DNA from 3 places in the Pseudomonas sp. SDO5215_S409 genome. Region 1 is predicted to be linked to each of the others. Evidence: riboswitches for the same ligand, from Rfam matches in the RefSeq annotation. Region 1 holds a riboswitch; each other region holds the start of a gene.
The links. A riboswitch is a leader RNA that binds a small molecule or an ion and turns the genes downstream of it on or off. The one in region 1 is predicted to bind cobalamin.

Region 1 (3,264 bases):
TAGGCGCCCCAATAGATGTCCCTGTCTTGATCGGCCAGGGTGCGGTAGGAATCTTCGGCGTCCAACATGACCACCAGGGTGTCGGCATCGCTGACCTGCCCCGCGGCCAGGCGGCGCCCGGTGGTGATCTCGACGGAGCGGCCGATGCGGTTCAACGCCACTTTGTGCTGCGCCGCCAGCGCCTGGACGCTGGTGATCCCGGGGATGACGTCAAACTCGAACGCACAGCCGCCACCCGCCAGAATCGCCTGCAGAATGCGGATGGTGCTGTCGTACAACGCAGGGTCGCCCCAGGCCAGGAAAGCGCCCGTTTCGCCGTCGGCCATTTCTTCGTTGATCATGCGCTCGAAGGTGTGTTGCTTGTCGCGGTTGAGGTCTTGCACGGCGGTGGTGTAGTCGATGTCTCCCCGCACGCGCTCGGGGCACTCGGCCTCGACGAAGCGGTACGGGTGATCGGCGCTGATGTAGGTCTGGCAGATCTCCCGGCGCAGGTCGATCAGCTTGTCTTTGCTCTGGCCCTTGTCCATCAGAAAAAACACGTCGGTGCGGTTGAGCGCCTTGACCGCCTGCATCGTGATGTAGTCGGGGTTGCCGGCGCCAATGCCGATGATCAGGATGCGCTTCATGGGGATGCTCTCTGTGCGGGGCGCGGATTTTGCCATGTTCGGCGGCTCAGGCGTGAGTTTCCAGGCGCAGGCGCCATGCGTGGTGGTAACGCAGCTCGGTCGAAGACAGCGGCTCCACATCGATCAGGTAGAACATCGAGAGCGGAAACTTCATGACGTACAGCAGGGCCGCGCGAATCACGAACGGGTGCGTCACCGCCACCACGTGCCCGGGCTGTGTTTGGAGGGTGTGCATCCAGCGCCCTACCCGCTCGCAGATCTCATCGACCGACTCGCCGCCGTGGGGCGCGCTGCTCGGGTCCGTCAACCAGGTGTGCAGTTGCAGTGGGTCCACGTCGCTGAGGGCCTGGCCCTGCCATTCGCCAAAATCACCGTCGCGCAGCGCCGGCTCCATGACCGCCGTGGTGGCGAACAACGTCGCGGTCTGGCGGGTGCGCGCTTCGGGCCCGCACAGCAGGCGCGGGTCTTTCTTGAAACGCGCGGCCTGTGACAACGGTGCGTTTTCCCAGTCCATCAACACCGACTCGTCCGCCGGAAACCGTCCGCGCTTTTGATACGGGGTCAGCGCATGGCAAATCAGTGTCAATCGGGTGCCTTGCATGCATTTAACTCCGCGTTCGGGGCCCAGTCAGCGTAGACTGGTGAAGTTGTTTCAACATGTTACAACGCAAATGAAAACAGGAAGCCGGTTCAACGCCGGCGCGGTCGCGCCACTGTAGGGGGCCTTACAGCCTTAAGCCAGACCCTGTTTTCATCACCTTGGCTATTCCATTTCGGGACGCGTTATCCCTGGAGGTTCTCATGGCTTACACCGCTGCAACCGACTCCGATCTTTCTTTGCCCACGATTCCCCTGGGCGAGATCCTGCCCTGGGCCATTTTTGGCGGCCTGCTGTTGCTGCTGGCGATTTACTTCGTCGGTGCCGAACAAGGCGCCACTGCGGTATTCAAGGGCATGTATGTGCATGAGTTCGTGCACGACGGCCGCCACCTGCTGGGTTTCCCCTGCCATTGATCGGAGCGTGACGACATGACAGGGCATTTACTCGTTCGCGGGATGCTGGTGGGCTTGCTGGCCGGGATCCTGGCCTTTGGGTTTGCCAAGACGTTTGGCGAGCCGCAGATCGACAAGGCGATTGCCTTTGAAGATCAGATGGCGCAGATGCACGGCGATGCGCCGGAAGAAGAGCTGGTGAGCCGCGAAGTGCAAAGCACCTTCGGCCTGTTTACCGGCGTGGTGGTGTACAGCGTGTCGCTGGGCGGCATTTTTGCCCTGGTCTTCGCCTATGCGCTGGGCCGCATCGGCAAGGTCGGCCCGCGTGGCCTGGCCGCGCTCTTGGCACTGGCGGCATTTGTGACGCTGATTGTGGTGCCAGGCCTCAAGTACCCGGCCAACCCGCCTTCGGTGGGCGACCCGGACACCATTGCGCTGCGCACCCAGCTGTTTTTCCTGATGTTGCTGGTGTCGGTCGCGGCGGCGGTGATTGCGGTCAACACCGCCCGCAAGCTGATCGCCCGCCGTGGCATCTGGACCGGCGCGATACTGGGCGTGGCCCTGTACATCGTGATCGTCTCGGTGGCGGGCGGTTTGTTCCCGGTCATCAATGAAGTGCCAGAGCAGTTCTCGGCCGTGTTGCTGTGGAAATTTCGCGTCGCCTCGCTGGGCATCCAGCTGGTGCTGTGGACCACCGTCGGCCTGGTGTTCGGCGCCGTGGCCGAGCGCACGCTGAACGGTGCGCAGGCACGCCTGAATCGCTGAGACCCCGCGTCATCGACCGCTATCGCAGGCTCTCCTGCGGTAGCGGGCTGTCACTTTCGCCGCCACCGATCGGCACGCCCACGCGCAACAACCCCCTCCCCCACAAATCCAATAAATTTCATTGTTATGTCAGCACCACGAATGTTAGGTTAATAACAGCCACCATAAAAATGTATGACAGATAACATAGACCGCCGGGCACGTCATGGACAAGCACAGCTTTCACCACACACTGGAACAGCAATTTCCCACGCTGACGCCCACGGGCAAGCGGATTGCTACGTACCTGCTGGCCAACCTGTCGCAGCTGCCTTTTGAAACGGCCGACAGCATTGCCCAACACGCCGGCACCACTGGCATCACCGTCGGCCGCTTCCTGCGCACCCTGGGTTATCGCAACCTGGATGACGTGAAGCGAGGCCTGCGCGGCGACCCACAGTCCCACTGGCTGATCACCGACCGCCTGGGCGCGTTTCGCCAGGAAGCCCATCAGCAAGACGCCCTCGACCGCTCCCTGGCCCGCGAAGTCGAGGCCATCGAACACACCTACCAGCTGGCGCGCAGTGAACCGTTCGGGCGCATCGTGCAGCAGATCGTCGAGGCCGATGCCGTGTTTATCCTGGGTATCCAGTCGACTCGCGGCATTCTCAGCGCGTTTCACAGCCACCTCGAATACATCCGCCCCAAGGTCTATTACGTTGACGGCCTGTCGGGCATCTATGCCGAAACCCTGAACTCGGGCTTCGAAAAGCCCTACGCGCTCATCGCCGATTTCCGCGCCTACTCCAGCATTACGCCGACCTTCTGCGAAACCGCCAACGCCGAAGGTTTGCCGCTGGCGCTGATCACCGACCTGCAGTGCCCGTGGGCGCGGGACTAT
Region 2 (3,264 bases), on a different contig from region 1:
CCACTCGGTGCTGGTCAGGGAGTGATGGTAGGTGTGGCCGCGCAAGGTGCCTTCGGGCAGCTCGACACTTTGCAGCGCCAAGGCTGCCAGGCGTGTTTGCATGACCGCATCGCCTTGGAGCAAACCGAGCAACGCGGCGCGGTTGCCGTCCACGTCGGTGAGCGAGTCGAGCAGGTAAAGCATGCCGCCGCATTCGGCCAATAGCGGTTTTCCGGCCGCATGATGAGCACGGATCGCACCGAGCATCGCGGTGTTTTCCGACAAGGCCTGGTGGTGCAATTCCGGGTAGCCGCCGGGCAGGTACAGGCTGTCGGCGTCGGGCAACGCCCGGTCATGGATCGGCGAGAAAAAGAGCAACTGCGCGCCCATCGCCCGCAACAGATCAAGACTCGCGCCGTAGGTAAACGCAAAGGCTTCATCGCGAGCCACGGCGATGCGCACGCCAGTCAGCAACGGCGCGGCTTCGATCGGTTCGGGTGCGGCAAACGCCACCGGCGGTGGCAGCGCCACTTCGCAGCTGCTGCCCAAGGCTTGCGCGGCGGCGTCCAAGCGCAGGTCCAGGTCGTTGAGTTCGCTGGCCTGCACCAGGCCGAGGTGACGGCTCGGCAGTTCGATCCCGGTTTCCCGCGAGAGCGCGCCGTACCAGCGCAGGCCCTCGGTGAGGCTGCCTTCGAGTAATTGCGCGTGCCGCACCGTGCCCACACGGTTGGCCAGCACCCCGGCAAACGGCAGGTCTGGCTGGTAACGCGCCAGCCCCAGGGCCAGCGCGCCAAAGGTCTGCGCCATGGCCGTGCCATCGATCACCGCCAGTACCGGCACACCAAAATGCCGCGCCAGGTCAGCGCTCGACGGGGTGCCGTCAAACAGCCCCATCACGCCTTCGATCAGGATCAAGTCGGCCTCCCCCGCCGCTTCCCACAGCAAGCGGCGACTTTCCTGCTCGCCGACCATCCACATGTCCAGTTGATATACCGGCGCCCCGCTGGCGCGCTCGTGAATCATGGGGTCGAGAAAGTCCGGCCCGCACTTGAACACGCGCACCTTGCGCCCAAGGTTGCGGTGCAGGCGCGCCAATGCGGCGGTGACCGTGGTTTTGCCCTGGCCGGACGCCGGTGCGGCGATCAGGACGGCCGGGCAATGACGCGGCTGATTCAAAGTTCGATGCCCTTTTGTGCCTTGATACCGGCCTGGAAGGCGTGCTTGAGCAGGCCCATTTCGGTCACGGTGTCGGCCAGTTCGATCAGTTCGGGCTTGGCGCCACGACCCGTGACCACCACGTGTTGCATCGGCGGACGGGCCTGCAAGTCGCCCAGTACCTGGTCGAGGTCGAGGTAGCCGTGTTTAAGGGCGATGTTGAGTTCGTCCAGCACCACCAGGCCGATGGACGGGTCTTGCAGCATCTGCCGCGATACCGCCCAGGCGGCTTCGGCGGCGGCGATGTCACGCTGGCGGTCCTGGGTTTCCCAGGTGAAGCCCTCGCCCATCACGTGAAAACGCACCTGTTCAGGGAAGCGGCGGAAAAACAACTCCTCGCCGGTGCTGTTACGCCCCTTGATGAACTGCACCACACCGCATTGCATCCCGTGGCCCATGGACCGCGCCAGCATGCCAAACGCCGAACTGCTCTTGCCTTTGCCGTTGCCGGTGAGCACCAGCAGCAGGCCGCATTCGTTCGGGGAATTGGCAATACGTTCGTCGATCACCGCTTTTTTGCGCAGCATGCGCGCCAAATGGCGTTCGTCACGGTCGGGGGATTCGGTCATGGCAGCTCTCCGTTGGGGCTGGATGTAAACGGCGGGCAGGAAAAAGGCACACAGACAGCCAAGCATCGCCCACCGTGATGCTGTTGAATGGTCCAGGCCGGTCTCCGGGCTCATGAGCAGCGCCTCTTCTGCAAGAACGCCCGCGGTGCGCCTTCCCATATCGCCAGGCGATACAGTGGCTAAAAGCACCGTATTGACTCATTTACCGTTGCGGGGGCAGCGCCGGAATCGTAGCGGCACTGTCAAAAGTGCACGCACTCACCGGCTTCCCTGTTTCACCCTGTCGACACCTGTGCCACAGAGCACCTGAAACAAGCGGCGAAGGTTAGTGGCTTGGGGGTGGAGCGTCAAATTAAAGCGGGCCCAGGGTGTGTCAGCACTCGTTCAGGCCGTCACGAAAACGGATCGCCAGGGCCTTTAGCGACTGGCGCCAGCTTTCCAGTTCTTCGCGACTCAGCGGCGCGGGCGCTTCGTCCTCAAGGTTCACCGCCACGATCAGCGGCTGGGTCACGTCGCCCTTGGGTTTGTGGGGAATACGCGGCGGCTGGAACATCGCCAAGTGCGCAGCCAGCAGGCGCGCCACCCAGCTGTCGGGGTTTTGCGTCATTTCCACCAGTTCCGCCAGCTCCGGAATGGCCATCGACTCCAGCACCTTGGGCGCCAGGATGGTTTCGGCGCGGATCGCCCCGGCTTCGGGCAACCGGTAGAACCCGGCGATTTCATGGCACAACCCCAGCAAGGCGCCATACAGGTGGAACAGTGCGGCCTCACGCCCGGCCTGTACCAATGCAATCGCGTTCATCTCTTTGCCCGCTTCGGTGCGAGCCAGGGCCTCCAGGGACAACCCGGCAAAGTAGATTTTCTGGTTGGTGCGGGTATAGAGCTCGTTGGCCATGACGGCAGTCTCCACAACGAAATAAGGCGTGATGCTGGCTCAACAGTGTCATGGATCGGCCAAGGCCACTGCAAGCGCAAAAAAAGGCCGCCTTCGCAGGCGGCCTCGGTATCGAGCGGTTAGCGCATCAAGCGCCCTGGCGCTTGTCCTCGACCTTCCACTTGCCACCGTCGTAGAAGGCTTTCCAGCCGGTAGGCTTGCCTTCCACTTCGGTCTGCACGTATTGCTCCTTGGTCTTGCGGCTGTAGCGGATCACTGACGGGCGACCGTCCGGGTCCTTTTTCGGCGCTTCGCACAGGAAGTGGTACTTGGGATCGATCTCGTCCTTGTGCGGGGCGATTTCGATGACCAGCGGTGCGCGGGTTTCGCGGTTTTTCGGGAACTGGCTGGCCGCCAGGAACAGGCCCGAAGCGCCGTCACGCAGGATGTAGGTGTCGTCGACCTTCTCGCACTTGAGCTCCGGCATTTTCACCGGGTCCATCTTCGGCGGCGCCGCGTCACCGCTTTTAAGCAGCTTGCGGGTGTTTTTGCAGGTCGGGTTGGTGCAGCCGAAGAACTTGCCGAAACGGCCGGTCTTGAGCTGCATCTCGCTGCCGCACTTGTCGC
Region 3 (3,264 bases), on a different contig from region 1:
CTCATCCACGTACAGGTCGACCGAGGCGTGGTTCTGCACCTGCATCGGGTTGGCCAGGCGCAGGCTGGGGTAGTCGTCGGGCAATTGCTGCGCCGCTTCGGCCAGCAGCGCCAGGCTCGAATCCCCGCTGCACAGGATCACCAGCTCAGCGGGGGTTTGCCCAAGGTCAGCGATGTTGTCATCGGAGACGAAACCGCCGGGCTGAGTCCTGAGCAGGTGCATGGGTTAAACGCTTAGGGCAGCGCGCAATTGCGCTTCAAGGCCTGCCGCGTCCAGTTCCTGGCCGATCAGCACCAGGCGCGTGGTGCGCGCTTCGTCAGCGCCCCAGGCACGGTCAAAATGCTTGTCGAAACGGGTGCCCACGCCCTGGATCAGCAGGCGCATCGGTTTGTTCGGGATGGCGGCAAAACCCTTGATGCGCAGGATGCCGTGTTGCACCACCAATTGGGTCAGCGCGTCGAGCAGCAGCGCTTCGTCGGCTTGCGGCAGGTCGATGGAGATCGAATCGAAGGCGTCGTGATCGTGGTCGTGATCGTCATCACCGTCGTGGTGGTGGTCGTGATGGCTGTGGCGGTTGTCGATGTGTTCTTCGGAGCCCGCGCCCAAACCGATCAGCACGTCCAGCGGCAGGCGCCCGCTGCTGGCTTCGATGATTTTCACCGCAGGCGGCAGTTCTTCGGCGACTTCCAGGCGCACACGGGCCAGGTCGTCGGGGTTGATCAGGTCGGTCTTGTTGAGGATCACCAGGTCGGCGCTGGCCAGTTGGTCGGCAAACAACTCGTGCAGCGGCGACTCGTGGTCCAGGTTAGGGTCGAGTTTGCGCTGGGCGTCTACCTGGTCCGGGAACGCGGCGAACGTGCCAGCGGCCACGGCCGGGCTGTCGACCACGGTGATCACCGCATCCACGGTGCAGGCGCTGCGGATTTCCGGCCACTGGAACGCTTGCACCAAAGGTTTGGGCAGGGCCAGGCCCGAGGTTTCGATGAGGATGTGGTCAAGGTCGCCGCGACGGGCCACCAGTTCGCGCATCACCGGGAAGAATTCTTCCTGCACGGTGCAGCACAGGCAGCCGTTGGCCAGCTCATACACACGGCCGTTGGCCTCTTCTTCGGTGCAGCCGATGGAGCATTGCTTGAGGATTTCACCGTCGATGCCCAACTCGCCGAATTCGTTGACGATCACAGCAATGCGGCGGCCCTGGGCGTTGTCCAGCATGTGGCGCAGCAAGGTGGTTTTGCCCGAGCCGAGAAAGCCGGTAACGATGGTGACGGGGAGTTTGGCCAGTGTTTTCATCGGATGCCCTATGGGGCGGGCATACGGGACGGCAGGCCGGCGCGGGTACGCGAGGCTGCGTTCGTCACCGGATCACCCCGCCCGGTTGAAGTAAAAATCGGTTGCGAGGCAGGTCTCCTGGCTTGGGGCTTGCCGATGCGTACACCGGCGCTGGCTGCGCCTTCCCGCCGAATCAGGCAGTGGCGTGGCAGTCAGATGAACCCTTCACAGTTGCGGGGGCAGCCGCGGCTTGGACCGCGTTCCCGTCTTAGCTCCGGCCTGGGCCGAAGAACCTCGAAGGTGCAAGGCTACAGGGGCTCGGGCCATTTGACTACCGTCACCCGGCATGCTCTCCTACACACCTTGTTTCGGGTGCCCTTCACAGGGTGAAACGGGAAACCGGTGCGTCATGCCTGCATGACCAGTCCGGTGCTGCCCCCGCAACGGTAAGCGAGCGAAGCGTCAGAGCCACTGTGCCAACGGCATGGGAAGGTGATGCTTTTTAGGCCCAAAGCCCCTCGCAAGCCCGGAGACCGGCCCGAAAAAATCAGATAACAAACCCGCGGTGGGCGGGCGCTGTTCAAACCCTGCGTGCCCGGCTCGCGGGGTTTTCATGCGCTCGTTTCACCCTGACACCCCGAAGGGACGCGCCATGTCGATCATCACCAGCACCTCGCACGCCGCCAGCGGCACCACTACCCTGAGCCAACGCCTGACCGCCGCCATCGGCGCGTCGATCCTGGGCGCGTGCCTGGTGTACTTCGCCGGTTTCTCGCACATCGAAGCGGTGCACAACGCCGCCCACGATACCCGCCACAGCGCCGCGTTCCCGTGCCACTGAGACTTGCCGACATGATCAAGCGTATTGCTCAAACCGCCGGTTTCACCGGCCTGCTGGCGGCCTTGCTGCTGACCCTGCTGCAAAGCTTGTGGGTCGCCCCGCTGATTCTGCAGGCCGAAACCTTTGAAAACGCCCCCGCCGCCACCCAGGCGCACGAACACGCCGAGGGCACTGCCGAGCACAGCCATGACGCCGAAGCCTGGGAGCCCGAAGACGGCTGGCAACGCGTGCTGTCCACCACCGGCGGCAACCTGGTGGTGGCCGTGGGCTTCGCGCTGATGCTGGCGGGGCTTTACACCCTGCGTGCCCCTACCCGCACGGCCCAAGGCCTGTTTTGGGGCCTGGCCGGGTATGCCACCTTCGTACTGGCGCCGACCCTGGGCCTGCCGCCCGAATTGCCGGGCACCGCCGCGGCCGATCTGGCCCAGCGGCAACTCTGGTGGGTCGGCACGGCGGCCTCTACCGCTGCCGGTATCGCGTTGATCGTGTTTGGCCGCAACGTGCTGCTCAAGGCCCTGGGCGCGGCGATTCTGGTGGTGCCCCATGTGATCGGCGCACCACAGCCGGAGGTGCATTCGATGCTGGCGCCTGAAGCCCTCGAAGCGCAGTTCAAGATTGCCTCGCACCTGACCAACGTCGCGTTCTGGCTGGCACTGGGCCTGATCAGCGCGTGGCTGTTCCGCCGGGGCCAGCAGTCGGCATGACCCGCGTGCGGGTGGTGGGCGTAGGTTGCCAGCGCGGCTGTGACGTCAACCACCTGCTTGACCTGTTCAACACCGCCCTCGCCGAGGGTGGCGTTGACCGCCCTTCCATCACCGCGCTGGCCAGTATTGACCTCAAACAGCACGAGCCCGGCCTGCTCGCCCTGGCGCAACGGCTGAAGCTACCGCTGCATTGCTTCAGCGCCGAACAATTGGCCGCTTACGAAGGCCGGTTGAGCCATAAATCAGCCGTGGCCTTTGCCCACACCGGCTGCCACGGTGTCGCCGAAAGTGCCGCCCTGGCGCTGGCCGAGCAATTGGCCCAGCGCCCCGCTTCCCTGCAAATCACCCGCAAAAAAACCGCCCAGGCCACCTTTGCATTGGCGTACGCCGACTGAATTCCTGATAATCGCCCCACCCAACATGAGCACTCTTCATCTGAGGCCCTGC

Region 2: it holds a riboswitch for cobalamin, as region 1 does, so the genes downstream of both, cobO (cob(I)yrinic acid a,c-diamide adenosyltransferase) here and ACW9H9_RS23390 (CbtB domain-containing protein) in region 1, are expected to answer to the same signal.
Region 3: it holds a riboswitch for cobalamin, as region 1 does, so the genes downstream of both, cobW (cobalamin biosynthesis protein CobW) here and ACW9H9_RS23390 (CbtB domain-containing protein) in region 1, are expected to answer to the same signal.

Annotation. Positions count from the first base shown of each region.
Region 1 covers NZ_JBSVWN010000056.1:22,330-25,593, forward strand. Annotated here, with positions in the region: gene cobF (precorrin-6A synthase (deacetylating)) at 1-626, opposite strand, end outside; gene ACW9H9_RS23385 (histidine phosphatase family protein) at 673-1,227, opposite strand; adenosylcobalamin (AdoCbl) riboswitch at 1,279-1,427, shown strand; gene ACW9H9_RS23390 (CbtB domain-containing protein) at 1,428-1,640, shown strand; gene ACW9H9_RS23395 (CbtA family protein) at 1,656-2,384, shown strand; gene ACW9H9_RS23400 (MurR/RpiR family transcriptional regulator) at 2,590-3,264, shown strand, end outside.
Region 2 covers NZ_JBSVWN010000014.1:84,345-87,608, forward strand. Annotated here, with positions in the region: gene ACW9H9_RS10455 (cobyrinate a,c-diamide synthase) at 1-1,155, opposite strand, end outside; gene cobO (cob(I)yrinic acid a,c-diamide adenosyltransferase) at 1,152-1,763, opposite strand; cobalamin riboswitch at 1,842-2,088, opposite strand; gene ACW9H9_RS10465 (DUF6586 family protein) at 2,137-2,658, opposite strand; gene topA (type I DNA topoisomerase) at 2,786-3,264, opposite strand, start outside.
Region 3 covers NZ_JBSVWN010000008.1:17,132-20,395, forward strand. Annotated here, with positions in the region: gene cobN (cobaltochelatase subunit CobN) at 1-222, opposite strand, end outside; gene cobW (cobalamin biosynthesis protein CobW) at 226-1,293, opposite strand; cobalamin riboswitch at 1,384-1,584, opposite strand; cobalamin riboswitch at 1,626-1,828, shown strand; gene ACW9H9_RS06410 (CbtB domain-containing protein) at 1,925-2,113, shown strand; gene ACW9H9_RS06415 (CbtA family protein) at 2,125-2,817, shown strand; gene ACW9H9_RS06420 (cobalamin biosynthesis protein) at 2,814-3,212, shown strand.